Regions from separate parts of the Sphingobium sp. RC1 genome, predicted to be linked through region 2. Evidence: riboswitches for the same ligand, from Rfam matches in the RefSeq annotation. Region 2 holds a riboswitch; each other region holds the start of a gene.
The links. A riboswitch is a leader RNA that binds a small molecule or an ion and turns the genes downstream of it on or off. The one in region 2 is predicted to bind cobalamin.
Positions count from the first base shown of each region.

Region 1 (5,920 bases), on a different contig from region 2:
GGAAAGCATCAACGACCTGCTCCTCGCCGCTGCCAAGGCGGGCAAGCGCGTCGTGCGCCTGAAAGGGGGCGATCCGTCAGTCTTCGGCCGCTCGGCCGAGGAGATGGAGCATCTCGCCGCTGACGGCATCCGCACCCACATCTGCCCCGGCATCACCACCGCCAGCGCGGCGGCGGCAAGCGGCAACGCCTCGCTCACCCTGCGCGGCAAGGCGCGGGGCCTGACGATGGTGACCGCGCATCTGAAAGCCGGTGAGCCGCTCAAGCTCGACTGGGAAACGCTCGCCCGCCCCGGCGGCACGCTCGGCATCTATATGGGCCGCGCCGCGGCTGGCGAGATCAGCCGCCAGCTGATCGCCGCCGGACGCGATCCCGAAACGCCGGTGATGGTGGCCGTCAATGTATCGCTGCCCACCGAACGCCTGATCCGGGGGAAGCTGTCAGCGCTTGCCTTTCTGGTGGCCACGATCAGTGACGAAGACCCGACCCTGCTTCTGATTGGTGAAGCGGTGGCGGGCACGTCCATGCCAGTAGAGGCCGCAGCCAGCGTCGCTCTTCAGCTTTGAAGACCGGCTCTCCGCGACCTTTGCCCTGAGCTTGCCGGATGCCCCCAAACTTAGTTGGAAGGAAGGGCGGGGGCTTCGGCAAGCTCAGCTTGAGCCGGGGGGAACGGAGGTAAAAGCCTCCAGATCATCCGGCCGGTTGAAATTGGGCAGGACGATATCCGCCCGCTCCACGATCCGCGCGCCAATTCGCTCCAGCCAGCCGAATATCGACCGGCTATTCTCTTCCGCCAGATGCGCGTCCAGTTCACCCGCAAGCCCGGCAGGCCAGAACCCCGCCAGTTGCTGCCCCTTCAACACCGCAGCGCCTTTTCCCGCCAGCGCCTCCACCAGCACCGCAGGATAGACAGGCATGTCGCACCCCGTCGTCAGCACCGCGTCATAGCCCTCGCTCTGCGCATGATGCAGTGCCGCGTTCAGCCCGCCCAGCGGTCCCATGTCCGGCGCGGGCCGGTCGGATAGGCTGGTCAGCCCCTCGACCACCCGTCCACAGACCACCACCGCCTCGACATGGGGCGCGATCGCCGCGACCGCATGTTCGATCAGCGTGCGCCCGTCCGGCATCAGCGCCAGCGCCTTGTCGCTCCCGAACCGGCTGGATCGTCCCCCGGCCAGCACCGCGCCCAGCAATCGCATCGATCCACTCCTTGGCAGAACCCTCACTTTCCCCTATGGCGCGCGGCGTGAGCGGGCAACCGCTGACACAAAGATCGCGCCGGAAAGGGAATGCGGTGCGGGTGGCCTCAAGCCATCCCATTCCGCAGCTGCCCCTGCAACTGTAAGCGGCGAGCGCGATGCACAGGGGAACCTGCGACCTTCAAAAAGGGGAAGGCGAGGGGGACCGGCCACTGGACGCATGCGTCCGGGAAGGCCCGTGCATCGCCGCGACGACCCGCGAGCCAGGAGACCTGCCGGCGCTTGGTCGCTCTTGCCTTGGGTCCAGGGATCGGCCCGGGCACGGTTTTCCGTCTGAGCGACGAAGCGGCGCAGGGCCGCATCAGTGCGCGGGGCGGGACTGGCGTCTCTCTTTCTCGCGCACTGGCCGCTTATGCGGACGCCCTGGGCTCATGTCGCATGACGCTCAGGGAAGACAAGAATATGATCAGGACCGGAATTTCACTGCTGGCGCTCCTCGCCGCCACCCCCGCGCTTGCGGAGGAATCCAGCGATATCGTCGTCACCGCGCTAGGCATCGAACAGCCGACCGATGAAGTCGGCCAAGCCATCACCGTCATCGATGCAAAGACGATCGAAACCCGCCAGAACGTCAGCATCGCGGACCTGCTGATCACCACGCCCGGCATCCGTTTCAACCGGGCTGACGCAGTAGGCGGCGTGACCGGCATTTCGATCCGGGGCGCGGAAACGACGCAGACGCTGGTGCTGCTCGACGGGGTCAAGATTAACGATCCGAGCATCATTGGCGATGCCTATGACTTCGGCAATCTGCTGACCGGCAACATCCGCCGCATCGAAGTGCTGCGCGGCTCCAACTCCGTGGTCTATGGTAGTCAGGCGATCGGCGGCGTCGTCAACATTATGTCAGCCGAACCGGGTGAAGGCTTTGGCGGCACCGCCTCGGTGGATTATGGCTATGCGGACACCCTGAATGCGAAAGCAGATGTGTCGGGCAGCGCGGGCATTGCTTCGGGCAGCGCTGGCGTCGCCTATTTCCGCACCGACGGCATCTCCGCGGCCAAGGGCGGCACGGAAAAGGACGGCTATGAGAATATCGCCACCCACGCCAAGCTGAAACTGGCGTTCACGGACAATCTCAGCCTCGACCTGCGCGGCTATTATATCCATGCGAACCTCGACACCGACATCTTCTTCGGCGCGCCGATGGAGTCCACGGACAGCAGCAAGCTCGATCAATATGTCGGCTATGCAGGGCTCAACCTTGCGTCGTTCGATGGCAAGCTGACGCAACGGGCCGCCGTCACCTGGTTCCGCAACGACCGCGACTATTTCTTCGCGCCCAGCTCCGCCGCGCCGGACTACGGCTATTCGGGCACCAATCTGCGCTTCGAATATGAAGGCGTGTATCAGCCGGTCGATCAGGCCAAGCTGGTTTTCGGCTATGAGCATGAACGGCCGGACTATGATTCCTTCTATTATGACTTCTTCACAGGCGACAAGGTCGTCAGCGCGGCCAAGGTCAATATCGACAGCGTCTACGCCCTGGCGGTGGTGAAGCCGTTTTCGGGGCTGTCGCTGACCGGCGGCGTGCGCCATGACGATCATAGCCAGTTTGGCGGCGCGACGACGCTGGGCGCCAATGCGAACTACACGCCCAATGAAGGCCGCACCAACATTCGTGCCAGCTATGGCGAAGGCTTCCGAGCGCCCTCGCTTTATCAGATCTATGACGGCACCTATGGCAATCTCAGCCTGAAGCCTGAACGGTCGAAAAGCTATGATGTAGGCTTCGACCAGAATCTGGATGGTGGCCGGGCGATGATCTCTGTCACCGCGTTCCGCCGCGATACCCGCGACCAGATCTATTTCGATGGCTTCGCCTTGCCGTTCGGCCGCTACGTCAATCTTACGCGCACGCGTGCGAGGGGTGTGGAAGCCGCCGTCACGCTGAAGCCTGTCGATGCGCTTACCGTCACTGCCGCCTACAGCTATATCGACGCGATCGATCGCTCCGAAGGCGGCCTCAACGAAGGCAAGCGTCTTCCCCGTCGCGCCAAGGATGCGGTCAGCGTCTCGGCTGACTATGACTGGGCATTCGGCCTATCGACCGGCGCGACGCTCACCATGGTCGGCGACAGCTTTAACGATTTCGCCAACACCCAGCGTCTGGATGGCTATGCCCGGCTCGACATTCGCGCTTCGCTGCCCATCAATGAACATCTCGAAATCTACGGCCGCATCGACAATCTGACCGATGAGGAATACGCGACGGTTTATGGTTACAACACCTACGGCCGGTCGGCCTATGCCGGCGCACGTGTCCGCTTCTGATGACGGGAAAGAGGGGCGGGCGTGACGCTTCGCCCCTCAACGCCTGCCCGCAGCGTTCGCTTGCGCGATGATGCTGCGCGCGGCCTGCACATAAGCGGGGCCGCCGCACACCGTCCAGGCTTGCGGCACGTGAATGCGGGGGATGGATCGCAGCACCGGGTGGTGCAGCATCTCCGTCCCCTGATCGACGACCTTTTTGCTGTCTTCTTCCACGATCAGATAGTCGGGCCGGGCGGCGATCATTTCCTCCAGCGGCACCTGCGCCAGCGCCGGTTTGCCCAGCTTCGCCGCCAGATTGGTGAGGCCGGCGCGCCGCATCAATTCATCCACCAGCGTTCCCGTGCCGGTCATATAGCCGCGCCGCTGATAATAGGCCGCCACCTCGCTGCGCCGCGAACGGGGCAGGGCGGCAAGGTCGCGCTCCATTCCCGCGATCAGCGCTTCTCCACGCGCAGGATGGCCGACCGCCAGCGCCACCTGCCGGATCTGCTCCCGGATCACGGCAAAGCTGTCTGCGCTCGCCAGCCCCAGCTTGCGCCATCGCCCATCCGGCGCGCCGACAACACCGCCAGCGCCATCGGGAAAGCCGATCACCAAATCGGGACGCAGCGCCAATACCTCTTCGGCCGGGCGTTTCAGCACCGGGAAACGTCGCGCCTTGGCGACCGCTGCCGACAGTTCCGGGTCATGCCCATAGGGACTCAAGGCCGCGATCTGCCCCGGATCGGCGAGCGCCAGCACATATTGATCGGCGCAGGTATTGAGCGACACGATCCGCCGCGGCGGGGCAGGGGCTGCGCCCGTCAGGCCAAGCAGGCAAAGCGCCGCGATTGCTATTTTTCCCCGCATGAAATGGGCCTTAGCAAGCAACGGCAAGGACGCAAACCATGAGCGCCCGCCGCCACCCGCTGCTCCTGCCGGTCCTGCTGGCGCTCACCCTTCTCGCCGCGCTCGGCTCCCTCACCCTCGGCGCCGTCCCGCTCGCCCCGGCCCGCATCATCGCCGTCCTCAGCGGCGGCGGTGATGAGGTCGCCCGCGCGATCCTCATCGACCTTCGCCTGCCCCGCATGCTGCTCGGCCTCATCGTCGGAGCCATGCTCGGCCTCTCGGGGGGCGCGCTTCAGGGCTATCTCCGCAATCCGCTCGCCGAACCCTCGGTGCTCGGCGCATCCAACGCCGCCGCGCTGGGAGCCGTCTGCGCGCTCTATTTCGGCCTGGCACAGCTTCACCCGCTGATCCTCCCCGTCCTCGCCATCACCACCAGCCTCATCGCCATTGCCGCGCTCTTCCTGCTGGCAGGCCCCTCGGAAAGCCCGCTCACCCTCATCCTCGCGGGCATCGCCGTCGCAACGCTGGCGGGGGCGGGGATCAGCCTGTCGCTCAACCTGTCGCCCAATCCTTTCGCCGCGATGGAGATTATGAGCTGGCTGATGGGTAGCCTTGAAAACCGCAGCTACGCTCATGTCTGGATCGCGCTGCCCTGCGTCATTATCGGGTCGGCACTGCTGATTGCCGATGCGCGCAGCCTGGATGCCCTGACCTTGGGGGAGGAGGGCGCGCAGGCATTGGGGGTGGACCTGCGGAAGGCGCGGCTGCGCATGATGCTGGGCGTCGCCATCGGCGTGGGCGGAGCCGTCGCGGTCTCGGGCGCGATCGGCTTTGTCGGCCTCATCGTGCCGCATCTGGTCCGTCCCCTGACGGATCGCTCGCCCTCGGCCATCCTGCTCCCCTCGCTGCTCGGCGGGGCGGCGCTGCTGACGCTCGCCGACATCGGTGTGCGCCTCATTCCCACCAGCAGCGAGTTGAAGCTGGGCGTCCTCACCGCATTGCTCGGCGTCCCCGTCTTCCTCGTCCATCTGATGCGGGAGCGGCGGCTATGGTAACCATCCGCACCGAAGACCTGTCCGTCCGCCTCGGCCGTCATGCGGCCGTGACGGGCGTCACGACGGTACTGGAGCCCGGCCATCTGGTCGGCATCATCGGCCCCAATGGTGCGGGCAAATCGACCCTGATCCGCGCGCTGCTCGGCCTCGCTCACTCGAAAAGCGGCGAAGTCTGGATCGACGGCAGTCCGATCACCAGCCTCAACCGCAAGGATATAGCGCGCCGCGTCGCCTATCTGCCGCAGGGCCAGACGCTGCACTGGCCCTTGCTCGTGGAACGGCTGGTGGCGCTGGGCCGCATGCCGCACCTTGGCCCGTTGTCCCGCCTGTCGCCCCAGGACGAAGCGCTGGTCGATGCCGCGCTCGCCCGCGCCGATGTCCTGCATCTGAAAGGCCGGATCGCCACCGAACTATCAGGCGGCGAGCGCGCCCGCGTCCTCCTGGCGCGAGCGCTCGCGGTGGGCGCGCCAGCACTGATCGCCGACGAGCCGCTGGCCGCGCTCGA
Region 1 is NZ_AP027306.1:2,315,207-2,321,126, reverse strand. Features, by position in the region: gene cobA (uroporphyrinogen-III C-methyltransferase) at 1-565, shown strand, start outside; gene mobA (molybdenum cofactor guanylyltransferase) at 650-1,198, opposite strand; cobalamin riboswitch at 1,226-1,492, shown strand; gene AC6JBC_RS11555 (TonB-dependent receptor plug domain-containing protein) at 1,661-3,532, shown strand; gene AC6JBC_RS11550 (ABC transporter substrate-binding protein) at 3,569-4,381, opposite strand; gene AC6JBC_RS11545 (FecCD family ABC transporter permease) at 4,420-5,415, shown strand; gene AC6JBC_RS11540 (ABC transporter ATP-binding protein) at 5,409-5,920, shown strand, end outside.
Region 1: it holds a riboswitch for cobalamin, as region 2 does, so the genes downstream of both, AC6JBC_RS11555 (TonB-dependent receptor plug domain-containing protein) here and AC6JBC_RS14410 (HoxN/HupN/NixA family nickel/cobalt transporter) in region 2, are expected to answer to the same signal.

Region 2 (5,920 bases):
CCGTCCCACGACAGGTCCTGCCGCCGCATGGCGCCGATCAGCTTGTCAAAGGCGTTATGGCGGCCCGCGTCCTCATAAGCGAGGCGGATGGTGCCGTCGGGACCGGCCAGCGCAGCGGCGTGGACGGCGCCGGTTCGCCTGTTCAGCGGTTGATGCGCAGACAGATCGTTCAGCGCATGAAAGATCGCTTCGGGCTTGGCATCGCAGCGGGCGGCGATGGCAGGCAGCGGACGCATCGCCTGTTCAAGATTTTCGACGCCACACAGGCCGCAGGAAGAGTCCGAAACCCGATGGCGAATCCGGCCGAGCAGCCCCTCCGCGCGATCGGGCGGCAGCGTGGCGCGGGCTACAAGGCCCTGATCGGTCGCGTGCACATCGACATCAAGCGGCGCGTCGGAAGGGACGACCAGCCGCTCTGCCAGCGCGAATCCCTGCACCAGTTCCGCGATATCCGCCGGGGTCGCCATCAGCACGGCATAGCCGATGCCGTTATATTCGATGGCGACGGGAACCTCCTCCGCCAGTTCGCGCATGACCGGCGATGTGCCGCCATCGGGCGCGATCCGGGTGAAGGAGAAAGACGAGGACATGCGTCCGGTCTAGGCGGAGAGGACAGGCGCGGCAATATGGTGCGGGGAGTCCGGCACGTGTTTGCCGGGCAGCATGGGTCATTTCAATTTCATCGTCTTGCCCGCTTTCCTTTGACGGCCAAGCCATCTATGCACGGCATCGATCGCGCCGGTGCCCGGAAGGGCTTTAAAAGGGAATGCGGTGCGGGCTCCTGCCGAAGGAGCCCAAATCCGCGGCTGTCCCTGCAACTGTAAGCGGAGAGCGAGATGCATAGCGACCTTCCGGTACGACCGGGGGTCAGCCACTGGGCCGGACGCTAAATCATGCGAGGCCTGGGAAGGCCATGTGTCGAGCGATGACCCGCAAGCCAGGAGACCTGCCAGCGTCTGGTCGCTCTTGCTTTGGCCCAGGGGATGGCCGGGGCACGGTATTCCGTCTGAGCGACGCGTGCGGCGGGGCCGCACCGGCATGCGTGCCGGGCGCTATATGGTGTCCGTCCGGCGCATCGTGTCGGCCGCTCAGCGGAGGTCCCGTTCAGGTTCGCTGACGCCGACGGGAGCCATGTCTAAAATGGCGATACAATTTCCGGCGCTTCGCCGCCGTGCCACTGTCATGTTCGCGGTCTTGATCGCCTGCAATATCGGCCTGTGGCTCTTTGCCCTGCTGATCTTTGCGGGCAACACGATGATGCTGGGCACCGCCCTGCTCGCCTGGAGCCTGGGGCTGCGCCACGCGGTCGATGCCGATCATATCGCGGCGATCGACAATGTGACCCGCAAGCTGATGCAGGAAGGCCAGCGGCCGCTGACCGTGGGCCTGTGGTTTGCGATCGGCCATAGCGGCATCGTGCTGATCGCCGCGGTCATGATCGCCGTCGCCGCCAACGCGCTGAGCAGGGTCGAGGCGGCGGGCGAAATCGGCGGCACGATCGCCACGGTCATCTCCGCCACCTTCCTCTTCGCCATCGCCGCGATGAACCTGATCATCCTGCGATCGGTCCTGAAGACATTCAACCATGTTCGCAATGGCGGAACCTATGTCGATGAGGACATGGACATATTGCTGGGCAACCGGGGGCTGTTGGCGCGCCTGTTTCGGCCTCTGTTCCGGCTGGTCACGCGCAGCTGGCACATGGCGCCGCTGGGCTTTCTGTTCGGGCTGGGATTCGACACGGCGACAGAGGTGGCGATCCTCGGCCTGTCGGCGGGTCAGGCGGCGAGCGGTCTTTCGATCGCGACGGTCCTCATCTTCCCCCTGCTCTTTGCAGCGGGGATGGCGCTGATCGACACGGTGGACGGGGCGTTGATGATGGGCGCCTATCAATGGGCGTTCGTGAAGCCGATCCGCAAGCTCTACTACAACATCACCATCACGCTGGTGTCCGCGCTGGTCGCGATCGTCATCGGCGGGATCGAGGCGGCGGCGCTGCTGGGCGATAAGCTGGGCCTGACCGGCGGCGTCTGGTCGGTCGCGGCCGATCTGGGTGAGCATTTCAACAGCCTCGGCTTCTTCATCGTCGGCCTGTTCGCCGCCTGCTGGCTGGCGAGCTGGATCATCTACCGCTGGAAGCGCTTCGACGAGATCGACGTGCTCCTCCCCAATCAAGGACAGACTTTATGAGCAAGGTTCCTGCCACCGTCATCACCGGATTTCTGGGCGCCGGAAAGACGACGCTGATCCGCCACCTGATCGAAAATGCAGGCGGGCGGCGCCTGGCCCTCATCATCAACGAATTTGGCGATGTGGGCGTCGATGGATCGCTGGTGAAGGGCTGCGGTGACGAAGCTTGCCCTGAAGAGGACATTATCGAGCTCGCCAATGGCTGCATCTGCTGCACCGTGGCGGACGATTTCCTGCCCACGATGCAGCGGCTGCTGGACCGCGACGTGCCGCCCGACCATATAATCATCGAGACATCGGGCCTCGCCCTGCCAAAGCCGCTGGTGAAGGCGTTCCAGTGGCCCGACATCCGTACGCGGGCGACGGTGGACGGCGTCATCGCGCTCATCGATGCGGATGCTCTGGCTGCGGGGCGATTTGCCCATGACGAGGCAGCGCTGGCCGCCGCCCGTGCGGCCGACCCCACGCTGGACCATGACAGCCCGATCGAGGAACTGTTCGAGGACCAGATTGCCTGCGCCGACCTGATACTGCTGAACAAGAGCGATCTGGTCGAGCCGGACAGGCTGGCGGAACTGGAGCAGCAGCTGGCCGGGGAAGTGCGGCCGGGCGTCCGCATCGTCCGCACCGCGCGGGGGGAAATTGACCCGGCTATCCTGCTGGGTCTGGACGCGGGCGTGGAAGAGCAGATCGATGCGCGCCCTTCCCATCATGACGATGAGGGGGATCATGACCATGAGGATTTCGACAGCTTCGTCGTGGATTTGGGGGAGCTGGGCAATCCCGCGCCACTGCTGAGTTCGCTGGAGCAAGTCATAGCCGATCATGACATATTGCGGGTAAAGGGCTTTGTTGCCATTGCGGGCCGTCCGGCGCGGCTGGTGATCCAGGCAGTGGGGCCGCGCATCCAGCATCATTATGACCGGCACTGGCAGGCAGGTGAGGCGCGTAGCTCGCGGCTGGTGGTGATCGGTCAGGCGGGGATCGATCGACTGGCGATCGAACAGGTGCTGATGGGCCAGTTGGCGGTCGCCTGATGCATTTGCTGACCGCCACGCCCGGCACCGTCTCCAATGGAGAGGAAGCGATCGACCTTGGCCAGACGCCGGGCGACATCGTGCTGCTGACCGTGGCGGACAGCGACCTTGCCTGCTTTGCCAGCGCCGCAGCGATGCTGGGGGAAGGCGCGCCCTCGATCCGGCTGGCGAACCTCCTTCAGCTGAAGCATCCCTATTCGGTCGATCTCTATGTCGAGAAGGTGATCTCTCACGCGAAGTTCGTGTGCGTGGTGTTGTTGGGCGGCAAGAGCTATTGGCCCTATGGGATTGAGGAAATTGCCAATATTGCGCGCGACAAGGGCATCGCCTTTGCCGCGATAGCGGACGGGCGGGAGGATGATCCGGAACTGCGCGCCGCCTCCACCCTGCCGCCGGACATGTGCGATCGGCTGCGCGATTATCTCCGGCAGGGCGGCATTGCCAATGCCACGGCATTTCTGAAGACCGCCGCCCGGATCGCAGGCGTCGATGCGGGAGCGCCCGACGCGCCCGTGCCGGTCGCCGATGCGGGTCTCTATCTGCCCGGTGTCGAACGGCCGACGCTGGAACAGGTGATGGCTGGTTGGATATCCGGCCAGCCGACGGTGCTGTTCCTCTTCTATCGCGCGTTGCTGATCGCGGGGACGCTGGAGGCGGTGGACGCGATGATCGCTGGATTGCAGGCAGCCGGTCTCAACGTCCTGCCGGTCTATGTGCGGGCATTGCGAGAGCCCTTTGCACGCGACTATCTGGACGGGGTGATTGGGGCGGCACGGCCGGACGTCATCCTGAACGCCACGGCCTTTGCCGCGTCCGCACCCGGCGAACCGCGCACGCCATCCATATTGGAAAAGGCCGACTGCCCTGTCCTCCAGACATTATTCGCCAGCGCCGAACAGGGTGCGTGGCAGGACAGCGCGCGGGGATTGGGGCCGCGCGATCTCGCGATGCATATCGCCTTGCCTGAAGTGGACGGACGGCTGTTCACCCGGGCCGTCGCGTTCAAGGCCGCCGCCCGATTTGACGCGCGAACTGAGTGCAGTATCGTCGTGCCCCAGCTTCTGGCTGATCGCGTGAGCTTTGTTTCTCAACTGGCTGCAAACTGGGCGAAATTAGGCCGATCGCCTGTGGAAGATCGCAATATCGCGCTGGTCCTTGCCAATTATCCGAATAGGGACGGCCGGATCGGCAACGGCGTGGGGCTTGATACGCCGGAAAGCGCTGCGGCTATCCTGCGCGCGCTGGCGGAGTCTGGTTATGCGACGGGCGACGCTCCCACCGATGGCGCGGCGCTGATGCGGCATATGACCGGGAGCGATGTGACCTGCTCCCTCCTGCTGGCGGAGTATCGGGCGGCGTTCGACGGTTTTCCCGAGAGCGTGAGGGCGGCCGTCAGTGAACGGTGGGGCGAGCCGGAGGATGACCCATCCTGCCGGGATGGGGCCTTCCGCCTGCGGGTGCATCGCTTCGGCCATGTCGCCGTCGCGGTGCAGCCCTCTCGCGGCTATGATGTCGATCCCAAGAGCAGCTATCATGACCCGGCGTTGCCTCCGCCGCATGCCTATCTGGCCTTCCACATCTGGCTGGCGCGGGTGTTTGACGCGCATGCGGTCGTGCATGTGGGGAAGCATGGCAATCTGGAATGGTTGCCCGGCAAGGCCATCGCGCTATCGGAAAACTGCTTCCCGGAAATCTGCGCGGGACCGGTGCCGCAAATCTATCCTTTCATCGTCAACGATCCGGGCGAAGGCACGCAGGCCAAGCGGCGGATCGGCGCGTGCATCATCGACCATCTGACGCCGCCGCTGACCCGCGCGGAGACCTATGGCCCGCTGAAGGAATTGGAGGCGCTGGTCGATGAATATTATCTGGCGGCGGGGATGGACCCGCGCAGGCTGGAGACGCTGCGCCGGGACATATTGGCGCTGGCGGCGTCTCAGGGGCTCGACAAGGATGCAGGAGCGCAAGGCAGTGGAGACGATGCCTTGGCCGCGATCGACAATTATCTGTGCGAACTGAAGGAAATGCAGATCCGGGACGGGCTGCATGTCTTTACCCGGTCGCCCGAAGGGGCGCTGCGCCGGGACCTGCTGATCTCCCTCGCCCGCTGCCCCAGGGGTCTGGACGAGGATCAGCAATCGCTGCTGCGGGCTCTGGCGGATGATCTGGAGTTGGGCTTCGATCCGTTGGATTGCGGCATGGGCGCCCCGTGGGATGGGCCGCGCCCGGAGATGCTTGGCAGCCTGGCGGACGATGCGTGGCGCAGCGTGGGGGATACGGTTGAGCGGCTGGAACTCTATGCGATATGGCTGCTGGATCATGGAGCGGCTGCGCCGGGGCCGCGTAGCGCGGCGGTTCTGGAGGCTGTGAGGAAACAGCTTGCTCCTCGCGTGGATGCTTGCGGCGAGGCGGAAAAGGCGGGGCTGCTCCGCGCACTCGATGGCAAGTTCGTGCTGCCCGGCCCTTCCGGCGCGCCCACACGCGGGCGTCCCGATGTACTGCCGACCGGGCGGAATTTCTATTCGGTCGATACACGCGCGGTGCCGACCGTGGCCGCCTGGAATCTGGGCCAGCGGTCGGCCGGCCTCATCGTGCAGGACTATCTCCAGCGCGAAGGCGATTATCCTCGCGCCATGGCCCTTTCCGCATGGGGCACGGCGAACATGCGCACAGGCGGCGACGATATCGCGCAG
Region 2 is NZ_AP027308.1:66,180-72,099, reverse strand. Features, by position in the region: gene fdhD (formate dehydrogenase accessory sulfurtransferase FdhD) at 1-590, opposite strand, end outside; cobalamin riboswitch at 723-968, shown strand; gene AC6JBC_RS14410 (HoxN/HupN/NixA family nickel/cobalt transporter) at 1,141-2,190, shown strand; gene cobW (cobalamin biosynthesis protein CobW) at 2,187-3,227, shown strand; gene cobN (cobaltochelatase subunit CobN) at 3,227-5,920, shown strand, end outside.

Region 3 (5,920 bases), on a different contig from region 2:
GCGGCTGGTGAATGGTCGCGCGCGCAAGCTGATCGATGGCCAAAGCCATGTCCGCACCAACAGCAGCGAAATCGTGCGCGAACTTGCCCTTACCGGCGTCGGGATCGTCTTGCGCTCGCTCTGGGACGTGGGCGACCTGATCGCAAAAGGCAACCTCGTCCGCGTCCTCGATAGCTGGGAAGGCCCCGTTGACCTCGCCGTTCACGCCGTCCACCCCCGCGCCGCAGGCCGTCCCGCCGCCGTAGACGCCTTCATCGGCTTCTTGCGTGAAACCTTCCGCGATGCATCGTGGAACCGGGGCGGCTGATAGCAAGAAGCACCTTAGCGCCACCCGCTCAACTGCCTGAAAAGCGCAGAAATCCTCTGCCGCAATGATTTGCAAGCCTGCTGTCAAAAAACAGAAGCTTTCCGGAGTTAACCTGCGTAATGGCAGCGGGAAACAGGCCGATGTTATCGTTCGAGCCATAAGAGATTGAGAGAGGATAAGGGCCATGCGCCCCAATGACGCGTCACATTTTTCCGCCTGCGCCGCCCAGGAAGCGCGGCAAGCCAGGGAAGCCCGCCTGCGCGGCGCCGACCAGGCAACCATCGCCCTCCACAACGAACGCGCCGTCCGCTACCAGGCCATGGCGCTGCGCCTCCAACGAGAGCGCGGCGCGACCCTGAACTGATCTTGGCGCGACAAACGGGCGCACGTCATCCCCTCTCCCCTTCAGGGGAGAGGGTGCCGAGCGAAGCGACGGCGGGAGAGGGGACTGCAAGCAACCGAGGCCGCTCCCCTCTCCCCAGCCCTCTCCCCTGAAGGGGAGAGGGAGTGATGTTGCCCCACTCCACCCACTCCACCCGCCCATCACCCCCCTTGCCCACCCCCCCCACCTCCGCTATCGCCCACTCACCCGGGCAACCCCTGGGGAAATGATCGCGCCGGTGCCTCGAAAGAGGCTTAAAAGGGAACATGGTAAAGGAGGCATCCGCCTCCCCAAGCCAAGGCTGTCCCTGCAACTGTAAGCGGCGAGCGCGATGCACATCGCCCCACCTCACAGGCAGGTTGGGGCAAGTCACTGGGCCGGACGCTAAATCCTGCGAGGCCTGGGAAGGCCGTGCATCAAGCGATGACCCGCGAGCCAGGATACCTGCCAGCGTCTGGTCGCTCTTGCCTTGGTCCAGGGGATGGCCGCGGCACGGTAGTTTCCGTCTGAGCGACGAACGAGCGGCAAGAGGCCGCTTCGGTGACGCTGGCGGCCGCCTTGGGGGCGTCCGGCCGTCTGCGTGCGCCGGTCGTCGCCTGACGACAGGTCTCTTGCCGGATGTCGCCAGACGCCCGGAGTGCATGAAGTGAAACTGCCCAATCCTTTCCACCGCGCCGCCTGCGCGCTGACCGCCACGCTCCTACCCCTGCCAGCCTTCGCAGCCGAAACGGCCGATGCGGGCGAAGACGCCAGCACCATCATCGTCTTTGGCCGGGGCGAGGACAAGATCGGCACCGCCCATGCGGCGAGCGAAGGCAGCGTCGGCGGCGCGGACCTTCTCGTCCGCCCGCTGCTGCGCGTTGCAGAACTGCTCGAAGCCGTTCCGGGGCTGGTCGCCGCCCAGCATTCGGGCAGCGGCAAGGCCAATCAATATTTTCTGCGCGGCTTCAATCTCGACCATGGGTCGGACTTCACCACCTATATTGACGGGGTGCAGATGAACTTCCGCACCCATGGCCATGGTCAGGGCTATCTCGACCTCAACGGCCTCATCCCCGAAATCATCGCACGGGAGGATTTTCGCAAAGGTCCCTATCGCGCCGATGGCGGCGACTTCGCGCTTGCGGGCGCCGCCTATATGACCACGATCGACGGCTATGACCGCCCATGGGTCGCGGCGGAGGGCGGCTCCTTCGGCTGGCGCAGGCTGGCGTCGGGCGGCACGGTAAAGGCGGGCGCGGGTAATCTCACCCTCGTCGCCCAGGCAAAGATGTATGACGGGCCGTGGCAGGAACCTGAACATCTGCGTCACTATGCGGGTTTCGCCAAATATACGCTCCCCGCCGGGGCGGGGAAGATCGACGCCACGCTCCACGCCTATCGCGCCACATGGCGCCCGACCGAGCAGATCCCCGAAAGGATCGTCGGCACGCCGCTCTGCCCCGATGTCTTCTGTTCGCCCGATCCGTCCGCGCGCGGTGAAACCACCCGCATTATCGGTAATCTCGCCACCGTTCAGGCGACATGGCGCGCCAATCTTTATGCCCAGTTCTACGACTGGACGATGTTCTCCAACCCCACCTACACCGACCCCGACGGCACCAGCGCGCAGATCGAGCAGTTCGACCGCCGCTGGGTCCTCGGCTTCACAGGCGAAAAGCGTTGGGATATCGACCCGGCGCTGCAACTGAAACTGGGCACGGAAAACCGCTATGACGCGATCGGCAATGTCGGCGTCAACCGCACCGCGAACCGCGCCCTCCTCTCCTCGCTCGGCCGCTATCGCGTCAAGCAAGGTTCAGCCGCCCTCTATGGCGAAGCGACCGTCACGCCGCTCCCCGGCCTACGTATCACTGGAGGCGTGCGCGGCGACTATTATCATTATGACGTCCGCGCACGCGACACAGTTGCGGCGGCGCTTGGCGAAGGCAGCGGTTCGGACACGCTCGTCTCGCCCAAGGCGTCGGCCGCCTGGGCGATCACGCCGCGCGTCGAACTTTATGCCAATTGGGGCCGGGGCTTCCATTCCAACGATGCGCGCGGCGCGGTCAATGTCGATACGCCTGTTCCCATGCTCGTGCGCGGCACCGGCAAGGAATTGGGCGGCCGCCTGCAACTGCCCGGCTTAACCTTCACCGCGACCTATTGGTGGCTGAATGTCGGCAGCGAACTGCGTTTCGTCGGCGACTCCAACGCGGTCGAACCGAGCGGAGCCAGCCGCCGCCATGGCTATGAGCTTGTCGCCTTCTGGCGGCCGCTCCCCTGGCTCGCTTTCGACGGCAACTACACTGCCAGCCACAGCCGCTACACCAATGGCGACCATATCCCCAACGCCTTCAAAAATGCCGCGTCCGCTGGCGCAGCCATCGTGCTTGACCCATGGGAAGCCAGCATCCGCGTCCGTCATCTTGGCCCTTCGCCACTGATTGAGGACAATAGCCTGCGGGATTCCGGTAGCACGGTCGTCAACGCCCGCGCCGCCTGGAAGGGAAAACGGGTGCAAGTCTATGCCGAACTGCTCAACATCCTTGGCAGCCGGGACAAGGACATCGCTTATTATTACGAATCCTATCTTCCCGCCGCCGATGCGGAGCCTGTCGAAGGGAGGCTAAGCCGCGTGGTCGAACCGCGAACGGTGAGGGGCGGCATGAAGTTCAGCTTCTGATGCCGGGGAAGGCCGCATCCAGAAAGAGCCTGCGGCCTTCCCAATCAATGGCTTACATAATGAACGGCAATGTTCATAAAGTAAAAGTCGGCATGGCAACAGTCAAACCACAATGTAATACATGTTAAATACCCATGGAAATTTTGAGACGTAGTTGACGTCTTTTCTCCTCTATGCAACTTTCCCCTCGGCAATCTGGACAGAGAATCAGTTGCCTGGAGAGGATGCCAATGAAGCACGCACCATTAAGGGGCGCCGTTTTTCACGCGATATTGCGTGATTGCCTGGAAGCACAGCGCGCCCCCAAGGAAACAGAAATACAACTGATCGCCTGCAAAATATGGCAGGACAGTTTCGCGGCGATCACGAACAAGAACTGGCACGACCTCGTACCCGGTGGCGAGGAGTATGAATACACCATCAACGCCGCGCGCATGGCCTTCGGTCTCCACGCGACCAACACCGCAGCCTAAATGGATAGCCCAATCCGCTTACTCCGACGATTGCCGGATCAAAGCTGGAATTGGGTTATCCATTCGCAAATGAGGGCGGGCTTGCTCTCACCTTCTATCTCTACCGTCGCCTCGGTGGTCAGCTGAATCTGCCCCGGCCGCTTTTCGACGATCTCCAGCGGCTTGAACCTTCCGCGCACACGTTTGCCGGATCGAACGGGCGCCAGGAAACGCAGCTTGTTGCTGCCATAATTAATCTCCGTAGCGCCGTCGGGAACGATGTCGCCTCGCGCATCGGCGCACAGGTGCGGCAAGAGTGAAAGCGTCAGGAAACCATGAGCGATCGTCCCGCCGAAGGGTGACTGCTTCGCGCGCTCCGGATCGACATGGATATATTGATGATCCTTGGTCGCTTCGGCGAACTGGTCGATCATATCCTGACTGACCAGGAACCAGTCCGACACGTCTTCCTCGTCCGCTCGCGCCTGAAGATAATCGAGAAACTGGCCCATTCCATTCACCCCCCACGCTGCTCCTAGAGCGAAACTATGCACAAGCATGCGCGAATGCGATAGGAAAATGCTCCAGTGGGGCGAGGGTCAGTTGGACCTTGTCAGCGGCGTCGAGTTACTTACCCTTCCTAAAAGAATAAGCTGGAGAGGCCATGACTGGAGAAGACAAGAAGCTTCGGCTGCACGAAAGCCGTGCAGCCGAAGAGTCGAGGGATGGATATCGATCGCGGAACCATCCACGATCGAACATCGCGGGATATGATCTAGCGCCGTGGCCGACCCACATCATCCTTGCAGCATGGGAAGGGATCATCTGATGAGCCCCTCTGATCCGTCCAACGACCCTTTCGGAATGGAACATGAACTGCTGCTGGCGGCGCTCCGGCGGCGACTGCGAGCAGCGGGCCTGACCCAGGCCGACGTCGCGAATAAGCTTGGCGTGGGCACCGCTACCGTCAAACGATGGCTGCATGGACGCGGGCTGGGCCTGCGCACCTTGTCGCAACTGTGCGCGCTCGCCGACACCACGCTCACCGAAATCGCCGAAGAGGCCGCCGTGCGCGATCGGTCATCGGACAAGCTGACGCTGGCGCAGGAAAAGGCGCTGACCACAAGCCCCGAATTATCGACCATATTCTTCATCATCGTCACGGGTTGGCCTGTGTCCGAAGCCGAGGAAGGCTTTGGCATACCGCCCGAACATATCGCGCAACATGTCGAACGACTGGAAAGGCTGGCGCTGATCGATCGCCTGCCGGGAGGGCGTCTGCGCGCGCGGCTGGACCCGGCCCATGTGTGGCAACGCGAACCCATGCGCAGGCATTTCGAACAGCATATGAAGCATCTGTTTTTCAATTTGAACTATGGCGACCCCGATACGATCTTCGGCGTGGAAACGGTCAAGCTGTCGCCCGTGGGCGTCGCGCGCGTCGCGGAAAGGATCGAGCGTTTCAGGTCCGAACTGCGGGAAATCGCGCAGGCGGATCGCCGCACCTCGGCCCTGCCGGGGGAATGGCACGCTGTTCTTGCAGTAGCATGTCCGGTGGCGCCGCTGAAACCTCGCTGATTGTGGATGATACTTGACGAAGGGATCATTTCAAGACACGCTGCATGCAAACAAGATGGCTCGGCCGAAGAGCTGATCGGTGGCCGAAGCTGTCAGGAGAGGATGCAGAAAGGGCTCGCGGCCATGCGTCGCAGATCAGGCTGCATCATGAACAATATAATGGCGGAACACCGCCAAACGTCCGTTTTCGGATGCGCACACGCGTGTTCGGTCCCGGATGGTGGACCGAGCTTCTAAACGAAGCACGGCCTATACCGAGGGATGGCATCGCCCGACGAAAGGAAGGGATTGCCATGCGTTCATCTATTGCCTTTGCGTTAGCGGGCCTATCATCGCTCGAAACGACAGCGGCTCTGGCGCAGACTGCCGACCCGGCCCCACAGGCTGTGGCCCAAGGGCAGTTGGCCGACATCATGGTGACAGCACAACGGCGCGAGGGAAGCCTGCAGAAGGTGCCCGTCGCCGTGACCGCCATCGGGCGGAGCAACGCGGGCAGCTGCGCGTCACCACGTGCAATCGTGATCTGGCGGCCAACC
Region 3 is NZ_AP027309.1:377,656-383,575, reverse strand. Features, by position in the region: gene AC6JBC_RS18015 (LysR family transcriptional regulator) at 1-307, shown strand, start outside; gene AC6JBC_RS18010 (hypothetical protein) at 492-671, shown strand; cobalamin riboswitch at 909-1,155, shown strand; gene AC6JBC_RS18005 (TonB-dependent receptor) at 1,396-3,354, shown strand; gene AC6JBC_RS18000 (hypothetical protein) at 3,585-3,827, shown strand; gene AC6JBC_RS17995 (MaoC family dehydratase) at 3,866-4,318, opposite strand; gene AC6JBC_RS17990 (helix-turn-helix domain-containing protein) at 4,635-5,384, shown strand; gene AC6JBC_RS17985 (hypothetical protein) at 5,678-5,920, shown strand, end outside.
Region 3: it holds a riboswitch for cobalamin, as region 2 does, so the genes downstream of both, AC6JBC_RS18005 (TonB-dependent receptor) here and AC6JBC_RS14410 (HoxN/HupN/NixA family nickel/cobalt transporter) in region 2, are expected to answer to the same signal.